Regions from separate parts of the Cellvibrio sp. KY-YJ-3 genome, predicted to be linked through region 2. Evidence: predicted binding sites of a transcription regulator. Region 2 holds the regulator's gene; each other region holds the start of a gene.
The links. Region 2 encodes PhoB, which activates phosphate uptake and scavenging genes when phosphate is short. Its sites were predicted from a motif close to TGTCATAAANNTGTAACA; they were not measured.
Positions count from the first base shown of each region.

Region 1: a site for PhoB is predicted at 1,473-1,490, ahead of D0B88_RS17400 (ABC transporter permease subunit). Genes of this name have one in related genera too.
Region 3: a site for PhoB is predicted at 1,424-1,441, ahead of D0B88_RS02020 (TIGR00153 family protein). Genes of this name have one in related genera too.
Region 4: a site for PhoB is predicted at 2,295-2,312, ahead of D0B88_RS11105 (choice-of-anchor I family protein). Genes of this name have one in related genera too.

Region 1 covers NZ_CP031727.1:4,104,809-4,108,533, reverse strand. Annotated here, with positions in the region: gene D0B88_RS17410 (ClpXP protease specificity-enhancing factor) at 1-185, shown strand, start outside; gene D0B88_RS17405 (PstS family phosphate ABC transporter substrate-binding protein) at 418-1,389, shown strand; gene D0B88_RS17400 (ABC transporter permease subunit) at 1,570-3,725, shown strand, end outside.
Region 2 covers NZ_CP031727.1:1,043,773-1,047,497, reverse strand. Annotated here, with positions in the region: gene D0B88_RS04490 (HU family DNA-binding protein) at 1-153, opposite strand, end outside; gene D0B88_RS04485 (chorismate lyase) at 295-885, shown strand; gene ubiA (4-hydroxybenzoate octaprenyltransferase) at 1,050-1,916, shown strand; gene phoB (phosphate regulon transcriptional regulator PhoB) at 2,047-2,745, shown strand; gene phoR (phosphate regulon sensor histidine kinase PhoR) at 2,896-3,725, shown strand, end outside.
Region 3 covers NZ_CP031727.1:434,958-438,682, reverse strand. Annotated here, with positions in the region: gene D0B88_RS02025 (inorganic phosphate transporter) at 1-657, opposite strand, end outside; gene D0B88_RS02020 (TIGR00153 family protein) at 681-1,358, opposite strand; gene D0B88_RS02015 (GspE/PulE family protein) at 1,647-3,410, shown strand; gene D0B88_RS02010 (sulfite exporter TauE/SafE family protein) at 3,487-3,725, opposite strand, start outside.
Region 4 covers NZ_CP031727.1:2,625,493-2,629,217, forward strand. Annotated here, with positions in the region: gene D0B88_RS11085 (ABC transporter ATP-binding protein) at 1-166, opposite strand, end outside; gene D0B88_RS11090 (ABC transporter permease) at 168-1,298, opposite strand; gene D0B88_RS11095 (DUF6164 family protein) at 1,449-1,817, shown strand; gene D0B88_RS11100 (DCC1-like thiol-disulfide oxidoreductase family protein) at 1,855-2,265, opposite strand; gene D0B88_RS11105 (choice-of-anchor I family protein) at 2,416-3,725, shown strand, end outside.

The sequences.
Region 1 (3,725 bases), 1.4 Mb from region 2:
TTCCCTGTGGTGCAATTTTAGGAATTTATGCTCGTGAAAATGGGCAGGGTATGATGTTCGAGCCGGAAGTTAATCCTGCACCGCCGCCACCCAGTGGGCCGACTCCTGTGTCGACGGGAGGCGGTTCTGTACCCTCGGGGGACACTCCTCCCGCCAAACGACCGGGCTTGCGCGTGGTTAAATAAATCGTCTCGTTTTTGATGTTCACAAACACCAGCTTCGGCTGGTGTTTTTGTTTTGGGTGGCGGTATAACCCTGGTTTGGCTGTATGACATTTGTGCGACACATTTGTGACAAAAATTTCCTCCGGTCACATAACTGTCATATTTGCTGGGTAAAGTAAGTCTCACTGAAGGGACAACTCTTCACAGGTAGACACACTATTTATTACTCATGTAATCACAGATGGAGCGCTCTATGAACGCTATGAAAATTATGAAGGGGTTGGTTCTTGCCGGCTCTATGGTTTGTGCTACTGCATTGCAGGCTGCAATTGATCCAGCGCTGCCAGAGTACAAGGCGACCACTGGCGTATCAGGTAACGTCAACTCAATCGGTTCTGACACACTCAACAACCTGATGACCCTTTGGGCTGAAGATTTCAAAAAGTGGTATCCCAACGTCAATATCCAGATTCAAGGTGCTGGTTCTTCAACTGCACCACCGGCCTTAACCGAAGGTACTGCTAACTTCGGGCCTATGAGCCGCGCGATGAAAACCGAGGAAATCCAGGCGTTTGAAGCCAAGCATGGCTACAAACCCACCGCTGTACCGGTAGCGATTGACGTACTTGCAGTTTACGTAAACAAAGACAACCCGATCGAAGGTTTAAGTATTCCTCAAGTTGATGCCATTTTCTCGGCAACCCGCAAATGTGGTGGTGCCAAAGACCTGACTCGTTGGGGTGATGTGGGGTTGACCGGTGCATGGGCAAATCGTGATTTCACCATGTACAGCCGCAATGCCGTTTCTGGTACTTATGGTTACTTCAAAGATGAAGCCCTGTGTAAAGGTGATTTTAAATCCAACATTCTCGAGCAACCAGGTTCTGCATCTGTAGTCCAGGGTGTGTCTGAATCGATCAACGGTATTGGTTACTCAGGTATTGGCTACATCACTTCAGGTGTGCGCGCCGTGCCTCTGTCCAAGAAAGATGGGCAGCCTTACGTTACTGCCGATGCAACTCACGCGCTGGATGGAACCTATCCGCTGTCACGTGTGTTGTTCATGTATATCAACAAGCATCCGAACCGCCCGCTGGATGCGATTCAGTTAGAGTTTGTGAAGTTGATTCTTTCCAAGCAAGGCCAGGAAACCGTAGTGCGCGATGGTTATATCCCACTGCCTGCGTCAATGGCCAACAAAGCACTGGCTGAATTGCAGAAGTAATCAGCGCGCGCCTGGATTTTCTTGTGTTACCCATAAAAACGCCGACTTGTTCGGCGTTTTTTTATAGACAGAGCCAGGGTAAATATGACAGTCAGATGACAGTTTCGGGTTTTTGTAACAAAAGTGTCATCTTTGATTGTTAGGATTCTTGCGCCAGACGATAAAACAGGTGAGTAGACCATGTCCGAACCCATTACAGCGGCAAAGCCAATCCAGAGCCTGATGCCCAATCGCGAGCAGCGCAGCAAGTTGCGCAACATTCGCAAATTTAAAGACCAGCTATCGCGCTACGGGGTGATGTCTGCCGGACTCGCGGTAGTATTTTCACTCGGTTTAATTTTCTTTTATCTATTCTCCGAAATTGCTCCCTTGTTTCGTGGTGCCTCGGTTGAACCCTTGCACAGCTACACGCCCGCCCAGTTGCAACAGCAGGCCTCCGACCCGACTGAATACCTCACGCTGGAACGCTACGAAGAAATTGGCGCCAGTTTCAAGCGTAGCGGCGCAGTGCATTTTTTTAATGTCAGCGATGGCAGCCAAGTGCTTAATGCCCAGATATCGCGCGCCGCTGATGTGAGTTTTACCAGTATGGCGACCAGTACGCCTGATTACGGTCTGGTTGCTTATGGTTACAGCAATGGCCAGGTATCAATAACCAAAGCCAATTACGCGCTCAGTTATCCAAACGATAAACGCCAAATCACACCGAGTTTGGTGTATCCCTTGGGTGATTCTCCCTTAACCCTGGATGACCAAGGCGCAGCGCTTACCCAGCTAGCCGTACAAGAGACTTCCAGCGGTATTTTATTAGCGGCCATGACGGCAGATGAGCGTCTACTGCTCGCTATTTTTAGCAGCAGTCAAAATATGATTACCGGGGAAGTCAGTATCAGTCAGGAAGTGATAGCGCTTCCCTCGCTTCCAAATGGCAGTAAGCCCGTATCTATGCAGATTGATAGCGGTGCCCAGCATTTAGTGATTGCTACAGATCAGTCGCAATTATTGCTCTACAGCATCATCAACCCTAGCGCTATAAAAGTTCAGGCACCAGTGGCTATTGCTGATGGCAAAGTGACCCGTATGGAGTTTTTGGTGGGAACTGCCTCGCTCATTATTGGCACCGACAAGGGAGCCCTCAGCCAATGGTTTCTGGTTCGCAACCCCGACAACATTTATGAATTGAAATATGTACGTGGTTTTGAGGCGTTGGATGGCGCCATCACCCGTATCACACCTGAGCATGCGCGTCGCGGTTTCTGGGCTGGCGACGACAAAGGCAATATCGGTATTTACTACGCTACCTCCCAGCGCACCTTATTAATTGAGTCGGTGAGTGATAAACCTATTCAGCAGCTTGCTATTTCTCCCATTCACAATCGCAGCTTGTGGTTGGATGACGCTAATAACCTGAGTGTGGCCGATGTCTGGAACAAACACCCCGAGGTTTCTTTCAGCTCGCTCTGGAAAAAAGTGTGGTACGAAGGGCGCGATGCACCGGAATACATTTGGCAGGCATCATCGGGCAGCGATAATTTTGAACCTAAAATGAGTTTTGTTCCGCTTTCTATCGGCACGTTGAAAGCTGCATTTTTCGCGATTCTGTTTGCGGTACCTTTGGGGGTGATGGGGGCAATTTATACCGCCTATTTTATGACGCCCAAATTGCGCGGCATTGTTAAACCCACTATCGAAATTATGGCTGCATTGCCCACTGTTATTTTAGGTTTCCTCGCAGGTTTGTGGCTCGCACCGTTTATCGAAAATCATTTGCCAGCAATATTCAGTATTTTGATTTTATTGCCGATTATTATGCTAATTACGGGCTATCTCTGGAGCCGGTGTCCGGATTCGCTGCGCAACCGCGTACCTGAGGGTTGGGAAGCTGTCATTCTAGTGCTGCCGATTATTCTCACCGTGTGGGCTTGTATCGCCGCCAGCCCTTTAGCGGAGATCTGGTTTTTTGATGGCAGTATGCGTCAGTGGTTTACTGAAAACGGTATTAGCTACAGCCAGCGCAATGCTTTGGTGGTCGGCATAGTAATGGGCTTTGCTGTTATCCCAACAATTTTTTCCATTGCTGAAGATGCGGTGTTCAGTGTGCCCCGCCATTTAACACAGGGCTCATTGGCGCTTGGCGCAACACGCTGGCAGACAGTTGTTGGTGTGGTGTTGCCTACGGCCAGTCCTGGAATTTTTTCCGCGGTGATGATGGGGTTTGGTCGCGCTGTTGGTGAAACCATGATTGTGCTTATGGCTACTGGCAATAGTCCTGTGGTGAATTTCAACATCTTTGAAGGCATGCGCACACTCTCGGCCAACATCGCGGTGGAGTTGCC
Region 2 (3,725 bases):
ATTAAAACTGCCAAAACCCAGCAGCGCTACCGACTCACCGCGCGCCAAGGCATTGGTGATCTGCTCAATAAACGCCGAGACCACCAAATCCGCTTTATTTACGCCCAGGTCAGTCGTATTGGCCAGGGCAACAACTATATCGGTCTTATGCATAATGCTTCTCCTTTAGGGTATCAAGCCGCGAGTTTACCTGCTTGCAGGCGGTTGCGGCAGGCTTGACGGCGCTTTTTCACCACCGCGCTCTGAATCAAGCTGATAAACTGCGCCCGCTCACAGCAGGCAGAGGAGATAGTTTTGCCCAGTGCGATAGCTTCCACCCACCGCAGTTTCCGCTGGCGCCCACGCCGACAGCTGCCGCCCCAAAGCCGTCCTCCGCGCGCCTTATGCGCTTGGCTGGATGATAGCGGCTCACTCACCGCCCGTTTGATTGCGCTCAGCCAAGGCCAGTTTCACTTGGAGGTTCTGCGTCAATATCTCGCCCTCCCCAGCCGTGAAGAACAACAAGCACTCGCCATGGCGCGGCCCGCGCGCGCATTAATCCGCGAGGTAATTCTGTGTGGTCGCAACCAGCCATGGGTATTTGCGCGCAGTGTACTGCCGCTGTCCAGCCTTAGCGGTAAATTGCGCCACCTGCGCAAACAGCACAATCGTCCACTCGGCGCCTTTTTGTTTAGTCAGCCGCACTTGCGGCGCAGCCCCATTGCAGTAGCCGCCTTTAGCGCCGATGATGGCTATGTGCACGCCAGTATCGCCCGCCAGAACTCACTCTGGGGACGTCGCTCGGTGTTTGCATTGGATGGGAAACCGCTGCTGGTGAGTGAGGTGTTTTTACCCGCGCTCTGCGCTCAGTTGTTGCAGGATAAACCATCGATCAATAATCAATAACATTTGAATATCGGCTTATGACAACCCCTAAAACGCCCCGCCGCTCCGCTAAACCTGCCACTGCAAAAGCAGCTGGCACCAAAGCCGCCAGCCCAAAAACAGCAACTACAGATACGCCAAAACCGCGTACAACAGCGGCTAAAAAGGCCGGGACTAGCGGGTTTATGGGCAAACTCAAGCAAAAACTGCCGCTCTACTGGCGCTTGATGCGCATGGATCGCCCCATAGGCACATTGCTGCTGCTCTGGCCCACCCTCTGGAGCCTGTGGCTGGCAGCCAAAGGCATACCCAGCGTGAAAAATCTGGTGATTTTTACTCTGGGTGTGATTGTGATGCGCGCGGCTGGCTGCGTAATCAATGACTTTGCCGACCGCAAAATCGACGGCAGCGTCGCGCGCACCAAAGATCGCCCGCTCGCCACCGGCGCAGTTTCCAGCCGCGAGGCGATTTTTTTATTCATTGGCCTATGCGTGATCGCCTTTGCATTAGTGCTGATGACCAACCCGCTTACCATCAAACTCTCCCTCGGCGGTCTGTTGCTCGCCTTCTGCTACCCTTTTATGAAACGTCACACCCACTTGCCGCAGGTAGTATTGGGTGCCGCGTTTGCCTGGGGAATACCCATGGCCTATGCGGCCGAGGCCGGTTCGCTACACGAAAACATTTGGCTGATTTACCTCGCCGTGGTGCTCTGGACGGTAGCTTATGACACCTTTTATGCCATGGTGGATCGCGAGGACGACCTTAAAATCGGCGTGAAATCCACCGCCATCTTGTTTGGGGAACAGGATCGGTTGATGACCGGCATCCTGCAAATCCTGGCGCTCTATGCGCTGATTCTGGTGGGCAATCGCTTTGAGCTGGGGCTGTTCTATTATCTGGGCTTGACGGTGGCGGGTGGTTTGTTTGCCTATCAACAATGGCTGATTCGCTTTCGCGCGCGCGAAGCCTGCTTCAAAGCCTTTTTAAATAACAACTGGGTGGGTGTGGCGGTATTTGCCGGTTTAGCTATGGATTATTACTGGCGCTAAGCCCACGCGACTGCACGCAGCTACAATTTTCTGACTTGTCATAAATATGTAACACTGAGCTTATTAAATAAGCTGCAACAATAGCTTCATGAAACGTGAAGCCTACCGTAGTTTTATTAGGCAGAAGATTATGACTGGTCGCAAAATTCTTATCGTCGACGATGAATCCGCCATTCGCGATATGTTGCGTGTGGCACTGGAGATGGCCGAGTACCAAGTGCTGGAAGCCAGTAACGCGCAGGACGCTCACGGCCTGATTATCGACGAAAAACCCGACCTGATCCTGTTGGATTGGATGATGCCCGGCACCAGCGGTATTGAACTCGCGCGCCGCCTGAAGCGCGACGAAGTTACCGCTAATACTCCCATCATCATGCTCACCGCCAAAGGTGAAGAGGACAACAAAATTCAGGGGCTGGAAGTTGGCGCCGACGATTACATCACCAAACCTTTTTCACCGCGTGAATTGGTCGCCCGCTTGAAAGCGGTATTGCGTCGTGCCGACCCACAGATTTCCGCCGCCCCCATCACCGTACAGGGTCTGTGTTTGGACCCCGCCAGCCACCGCGTCACCATCCACGATCAGTCAGTCGATATGGGCCCCACTGAATATCGCCTGCTGGAGTTTTTTCTCACCCACCAGGAAAGAGCCTATACTCGCAGCCAATTGCTGGATCATGTCTGGGGCGGCAATGTGTATGTGGAGGAGCGCACGGTCGATGTGCATATCCGCCGCCTGCGCAAAGCCCTGACCATCGACGGTCACGAAGACCTGATCCAAACCGTACGCGGTACCGGCTATCGTTTTTCTACCCGAATCGAAGCCTGATTACCCTGAATTCGCACAAAGGGGCGGACAGTCCTGCAAGACACGCCGTAAATCCATCCCTGGAGGCTCATCGTCGGGATCCCTCCCTCCGATGGTCTTGCAGGACTGTCCGCCCCTTTGCGCTCGCTTTTGTGCCACGAGGTTTAGGTCTTGTTAAAAGGTTTCAGCGCTGAACTCCAGCGCATTCTGATTATTCTCGCCACCTGCAGCCTGATTGGTTTTTTCAGCGACAACTACGCGCTGTGGATGCTACTCGGCTGTGGCATTTACATTGTGTGGATGCTCTGGCAAATGCGCCGCTTGAACCAGTGGCTACTCAAACGCGAGAGCGAACACCCGCCGGAGGCCAGTGGTATCTGGGGGCAGGTGTTCGACAACATCTACCAACTGCAGCGCGATCAACGCATTGAAAAAGACAACCTGCAAGCGGTGATCAAACGCATCCAGGAAATCAGCTCAGCACTCAAAGACGGGCTGGTCATTCTGGACGCGCGCGGCCATCTGGATTTCTGGAACCCCGCCGCCCATCGCATGCTTGGGTTGAATACCAAAGACCAGGGGCAATCGGTCATCAATTTTGTGCGTCACCCCAAATTTGTCGCCTATTTTGAAGAGGGCAATTACGGCGAGCCGCTGGAAATTCCCTCGCCGCGTTTTCCCTCCAAACACCTGCAATTCCAAATCACCCCGTTTGGCAAAATGGAGCGATTGATTGTGGTGCGTGATGTGACCCAACTGCACAACTTGGAAAAAATGCGTCAGGATTTTATCGCCAACGTCTCCCATGAATTGCGCACACCGCTCACGGTGATAAACGGCTATGTGGAAACCCTCGCCGATAACAACACCACCCCGAGCTGGAATAAACCACTGCAGCAAATGTTGCAGCAAGCCAAGCGTATGTCGCTGCTGATTAACGATTTACTGGTGCTTTCCAAACTCGAAACCACTGAGGCGGGTCACAATTACAAGCCCATTAA
Region 3 (3,725 bases), 610 kb from region 2:
CAGAAAGCTAAACGAAAGGTTGTGTGAGCTAAGTACATATTTCAGGCCTTTGAGGATGGTGACCATCGACAAAAAGAAACCTACCGCAAACATATAAATGGGTATGTAGCGTTTGGCATTGGAAAACGGATCTTCTGTGTCCAGAATCAGGAATTGCACTGAGCGGAAAATCCAGAAAGCGAGGAAGCCTGCAATAACGGGGGTAATTACCCAGCTGCCGACGATGCCCCACACCTTGCTCCACTGCACCGCATCGGCGGAAATGCCCACGGCGGCAAAACCAATGATGGCGCCGACAATCGAGTGGGTGGTGGATACCGGCCAGCCCAAAATACTGGCGATTAATAACCAGCTACCCGCTGCTAGCAGCGAGGCGAGCATGCCGAAGACAAATAAATCCGGGTGGTCGGTCATCACGTCCAGTTCAACAATCCCGCTACGGATGGTTTCTGTCACTTCACCACCAGCTAGGTAGGCCCCGGCAAACTCAAATACCATGGCAATTAAAATGGCCTGTTTCATGGTAAGCGCACGCGAGCCAACCGAGGTTCCCATTGCGTTGGATACATCATTGGCACCTATGCCCCATGCCATAAAGAGGCCAAAAGCACAGGCAAGAATAAACAGCACATGGCCGTATTCAGCAAATAAAGTCATCTTGAATTCCTCAAGGTAAAGGATTAATGCGCCAGCAGCAGTTGCAAACGGCCGCCCACATCGTGTGCGCGGTTGGCGATATCACCCACCCAGTCGATGATGTTGTACAGGAACATCACATCTACCGGGGGGAGCTGGGCTTCGAGGGCAAAGAGTGAGGTGCGCACGCCAATTTCCAATTGGTCGGCTTTCTCCTCAAGAATGTCCAATTCCTTGATCATATTTTCGACAACGGTCAGCTCGCGGCCGCTAAAACCGGTCTCGAGCAGCTCGTCCAGTTCGTTGATGGCGGTGAGCGCTTGCTCGGCTGCCGCAACACTGGCGCGCACAAATTCATTCATCTGCGGTTTCATGCTTTCGGGGATGGTCATGCGACGACCCATGATGATACCGGCGATGTCTTTGGCGCGGTTGGGAATGCGATCCTGCATAGTTAGCAGTTCGAGCAGGTCGGTGCGTGGTACCGGCAGGAACAGGCTTTTGGGCAGATGCAAGCGCAGGTGCTTTTTGATTTCGTCCGCATCGTTTTCGAATTTCACCACTTGCTGCTGAATGCTGCTGGCCAGAGGCCAGTCATTGCCGGTGACAGCTTCAAAAAAAGGTACGAGTTCGGCGGCGGCTTTAACAGCCAGCGCCATGTGCTCTTGCATGGGCTTGATGGGCGAGCGGCCAAACAGGTTCGACAAGTTTGCAAAAGGCATGGTTATCCCCTCGGGTTAAAAGTGTGCGCAGTATAAAAACATCACTCGCCAAGGTCACGCAGCTTTATTACTTATTTATGACAAAGTTGTGATGCTTTTTAGCTGAACTTTTGTTAGTGGCTGGTATTGGTTGTTAGGCATAGGTGTCTAGGTTTCGGGTGTGTTGAGCTTAGTGGTTGCTGACCAAAACGCCAGCCTGTCGCCTTGTGGGCAGACTCGCGTCAGCAGAGCCGCTACAATCAGTGCAGGTTTTTAGTCGCAGCTCTCTTATTTACAGGAATAACGTCGATGGTGCTGGATCGGGTATTGGATTTGCGCGGCTTGATCAATGATCTGGTCGTTGATGGGCGCATGTCGCAGCTGGATGCCAATATGTTGCTCGGCGCCTCACGCAGCCGCGAACAGGCGATCATGCACCCGCTGGCCTATGTCGCCACCCAAAATCTGGAAGATTTACAGCGCCCGGGCAAGATTCTGGATGGCGATACGCTCACCGAGTGGTTAGCTAACAAGGCGCGCCTGCCGTTGTTTCATATAGATCCGATGAAGATTGATGTCGCCAAGTGTACCGAGGTGATCAGTTACGCCTTTGCCAAGCGCCACGGTATTTTGTGCGTCAAAGTGGAGTCGGATCACGTCATCATCGCCTGTACCCAACCCTTTATGGCTGGTTGGGAGCCGCAGGTGGAGCATGTGGCGCGCCGCACGGTGAAACGCGTGGTGGCTAATCCCGCCGACATCGAGCGTTTTATGGTGGAGTTTTACACCTTGGCGCGCTCTGTCTCCGGCGCCAGCGGGGCGACGGCGGCCTCGGCGATTACCAACTTTGAGCAGCTGGTGGAGCTGGGCAAAGCCAGCGACCCGGATGCCAATGACCAGCATATCGTCAAGATAGTGGACTGGTTGCTGCAATACGCGTATGACCAGCGCGCCAGTGACATTCATATAGAGCCGCGCCGGGAAGTAGGGCGCATCCGCTTCCGTATCGATGGCGTTTTGCATTACGTCTACGAATTGCCCGCCAATGTGTCCACCGCTGTCACCAGCCGCTTCAAGGTGTTGGCGCGCATGGATATTGCCGAAAAGCGCAAGCCGCAAGACGGTCGCATCAAAACCCGGCGCAGCGATGGCAGTGAAATTGAATTGCGTATGTCCACCTTGCCCACCGCCTTTGGCGAAAAACTGGTGATGCGGATTTTTGACCCGGAAGTGTTGCTGCGCAGTTTTACCGACTTGGGTTTGGTGGGCGATGACTATGCGCGCTGGTACTCCATGCTTAGCCGCCCCAATGGCATCTTGTTGGTGACCGGCCCCACAGGTTCCGGTAAAACCACCACCCTTTATTCATCGCTGCGACAAGTTGCCACCGATGAGGTGAATGTCAGCACTATTGAAGACCCTATTGAAATGGTGGAGGAGCGTTTTAACCAGACGCAAGTGCACCACAAAATCGGGCTGGACTTTGCCGCCGGTATCCGCAGCCTGATGCGGCAAGACCCGGACATTATCATGGTGGGTGAGATTCGCGACCTGGAAACCGCCCAAATGGCAGTGCAAGCCGCGCTTACCGGCCACTTGGTGCTATCGACCGTGCACACCAACGATGCCCCCTCGACCGTTGCCCGATTACTGGATTTGGGCATTCCCTCTTATTTGATCAACGCGACCTTACTGGGTGTGATGGCACAGCGCTTGGTGCGCACGCTCTGCCCACATTGCAAAGAGGAGGGCAGTATCAGCGCATCGGATTGGCAGGAATTGGTTGCGCCCTGGAAAGTGAATGTGCCGGCCAAAGTCTATCGCCCGGTGGGTTGCCTCGAATGTCGCAATACCGGTTATTTGGGGCGACAAGGCCTGTACGAAATTCTGATGTTGTCTGAATCGCTCAAGGAAAAAGTTACCAGCGACTGCAACCTGCAGGAGCTGCGCAAATTGGCGATGAAGGAGGGCATGCGCACCTTGCGGTTGTCGGGCGCTCAAAAAGTCGCGGCGGGACTCACGACGATGGAAGAGGTATTGCGAGTAGCACCGCCACCGGAGAAGGCGGGTTAGGTGGTGAATATGCCCAATAAAAAATGGCGACCCGTGAGTCGCCATTTTTTTTGGTTAGCTGCAAGGTTTACGGCTATCAGAACAACAATTTGATCCCTACAAACACCAGCATAATCGCCAGCGCCGGGCGTAAATAATGGTCGGCCACGCGGTGTGCCAAGTGGCTGCCCAGGTAAATACCGGGTAGCGAACCAATCAACAGGTTTGCCAATAATCCCCAATCCACATTGCCTAAACCGGCATGCCCCATGCCCGCTACCAGCGTCAGTGGCACGGCGTGGGCGATTTCAGTTCCCACCAAACGCACGGTGGGTA
Region 4 (3,725 bases), 1.6 Mb from region 2:
TCAAACCAATCATATGTTTGAGTAATGTGGTTTTGCCGCAGCCGCTGCCACCGATAATAAAAAAAATATCGTTTTTACCAATATCAAAATTTAGATTCTGCTGCACTACACGGCTGCCATAACCGATGCTGAGATCGCGCACGCTAATAAACGGAGTGGTATTCATCTTAAATACCCAGCTTGTCGTAAAGAATATTAAATGCTGCATCGGCGACCACTAAATAGACAATGGCGCGCACCACGGCATTGGTGGCCGCCATGCCAACCGCATCGGAATTGCGCCCGCACTCTATCCCGGCCTGACAACCGGCGATGGCTATTAAAATGCCGAAAAATACACTTTTAATTAAACCGGCCATGATATCCATAAGGTCCACCGCGCCCTGTGTTTGCAAAATGTACTGGCTAAAATTGACATCCATACTGGTCGCGACTAACGCACCGCCAAACATGCCGATTACATCGGCGTAAATGCACAGCAGCGGCATAATAAAAACCAGTGCTAATAAACGCGGTAACACTAAAAATTCCATGGCGGAAATACCCATGGTTTTTAATGCATCAATTTCTTCATTCACTTGCATGGTACCCAATTGCGCCGCGTAAGCTGCACCGGTGCGGCCCGCCATAATTACCGCGGTCATCAATGCGCCCATTTCGCGCACCATACCAATCGCAACCAAATCGGCCACGTACACCTGGGCGCCCAATTGGCGTAATTGCACTGAACCCAAATACGCGAGAATCATGCCCACGAGCAATGCAATCAAGGTGACAATCGCCAGCGCGCGTGGACCAACCTGATCGATAAAAAAGAAAATATCCTGCCTACGTGTTTTGGCATTGCCACGCAACCAATTGATAAACGCGAGGCTCACATCGCCAATAAACGTCAGGGTGCGCGCTAAACCTTCCCCTTGGGCAGCAATTGTTTTTTGCAATCGGCTGAGCAAACTTACCTTGTTATTGGTGGTGGCGGGTTGGTAGGCGGGAATTGCGGTAGCCAGGTTGAGAAGTTGTTGCAGGGTTTCCGGCGTGGCACTGGTATCCAGCGAAATTTGCTGTTGTTCGCACCAGCGCGCGAGTTGCAGCAGAGTAACGGCGAGGCTGGAGTCCCACTGTTTGAGTTCATCGGTGATGAGTGTGATAGTTTTGCTATCCGGAGGGATAGCGGCGCACAGGCCTTCGCCATCGGGAGTATGGCCAAGTTGCCAGTCCCCGCACAGGTGCAGCTGCACCCTGCCAGACGGTGGATCGGCTGCATCAGGTTGTTCAATGTGAAAGAGCAACGCAGTCATCCTTATCTTCCAAATTGAGTGTTAGGGTTGATCATAGTCGCTCTGGCGAAGAAAATGAAACGCACAACATGGCAAGATAATATAAACCGCACACAGAGAACTGTTATCCTCCGCACTTAACACCGTCAATAACAAGATTAACCGGACATTATGGCCAGATTATTATTCAAACTCGCGCAAGTGCCTGACGATGAAGCTCAGGAAATTCGTATGCTGCTCAACGAGCACCAGATTAACTACTATGAAACCGATGCTGGATTTTTCCGCGTAGGGTTGGATGCAATTTGGCTCGCAGATGGCGCACAAGAACAACGAGCGCGGGAATTGATTCACGCCTATCAAGCTGAGCGCGCGATTCGCCAGCAGCAAAATTATGCGCAGTTGGTGGAGGCGGGGCAGGTGCCCAGTCTGTGGCAACATTTTTGTGCGCAACCGCTGCGTTTTATGGCGTTGGTGATTGCGATTATTTTTGTTGCAGGCTTAACCTTGTTGCCCTTTGTTATGCCTGCATTGCAGTAGGTCTTCGTAGTGGTTTATTGGTATTGCTTTGTTGATATTAAAACTTATCGTTGTTGGCAAAACCCAAATTATTAATTTTGGTTTTGCCCAATAGCTTTAATAATAAATTACGCAGTGCGCGCAGAATCGGGTAAAGCACATGGCTTAATCGTTTGGATTTAAACAGCCAATAGTTCAAACGATTAAACAACCCCGAGCGACTGCTCAGCAGCGACAGCATGTAAATTGCATCGGAACCGTAATAGAGTTGCTGCTCCAGTTTCACCACCATACCCTGATCTATATCCCAACCCAGTGCGGTAATCTCATCCATAATGGGCCCTGGCTCGCGCGCATCCCACAGCACTAATTCACCAATATCCTCACGAATACGCACCATGCGGCAGTAGTTGTCGCAGGCGGGGCATTCTTTGTCGTACACCAGTACTACTTGTTGGGTTGTGGTCACTCATCACCTCGGTTTTTGTGTAATCAAGCTGTCATTTATTTGTTGTTTTTCTGTCATCTGGCTGCCGTAACCTTGGCGCGCCAAAAAACATTTATTTACGACAAATAGCCTTGGTTTTATTAACACATGCCTTATTTGAGAACACATAATATGAAACTCATCCAACAAATACCACGCTGGGCAGCGCTGGCCGCTGTGTCATTTAGCCTGGTGGCCTGCGGCGGTGATGACAATGATTCATCCAGCAGTTCATCCATTAGCTCAACCAGCAGTTCAAGCAGCGTGTCGTCATCCAGCGATGCCTCTTCGGTGGATACTATATCTTCGTCGAGCACTTCTGTTGCAACTACAAGTTCTGCAACCACTTCTTCTGCAACTATTAGCTCTGTTGAAAGTTCTTCTTCGTTAAGTGAAAGCAGCAGCTCATCGTCAGTATCTTCAGCCGCCTTGCCGACGCTGGTGCTCAATGAAATGCGCTCGGACGGCGGTGGTTATGACTACATCGAAATCTACAACCCAGGCAATAGCGATTACACCTTCGTCGAAGGCGAATGGGCGGTCAACGATTTAAAAGGTTTTGGTGAGGACAAAGTTCCCGGCGTGTTAATACCGGCGGGCAGTGTCATTCCGGCTAAAGGATTCTTGTTGGTAGCGGTAGATCAAACTGCCGTACCCTTTGGTGCGCCAGAGGGAACCATTATTGGCGGTGCCGCTGAATTTGGTTTGGGTAAAGGCGATACAGCATTGCTGACCCACAAGGGCGAAATTATTGATGAAAAAGGTTGGGCTGCCGGTAGCCATGTAAACACCATTGGCCGTTTGCCCGATGGTGGCGAGTGGCACGATGAAGCTGAAGCGCTGACCGCAACTCCCGGTGTGATTAACGCTTTACCAGTAGTGAACCCACCCGCATCGCAGAGCGATATTGTGATTAACGAAGTGGTATCCAAAGGCCGCGCCGATTTGGATTTTGATTACGTAGAGCTTTACAACAAATCATCGCAACCCTATGTGTTTGCGGAAGGTGAATGGTCGCTGAGCGACAGCGAAAATACTCTCATGCCCATTCCCGGCGGCACTACTATTCCCGGACATGGTTTTCTGGTGTTGTTGACCGATGTAGCCACCGGTGCAAATTTACCCACCAATGCACCGGCCGGTGCAATCACTAACAGCACGGGTGGTTTTGGTATTGGTAAAAACGAAAATATTATTCTGGCGCGTTTTGAAGCAATTATTGATAACGTAAGCCACGGCGACTTTCACGTAAACGCGTATGGTCGCCTGCCAGATGGCGGTGAATTTATTGACTTGGGTGATGGTACTGCTCCCCAGCTTTACGCATCGCCCGGCCTGAAAAACTTTATGACCCCCGCGTTGAATTTAACCGTGACTACGCTGAATTTTTCCTCGTTTAATGACGACGAAACCGCGTTGGAAAATAGTGGTTTCCGTGTATT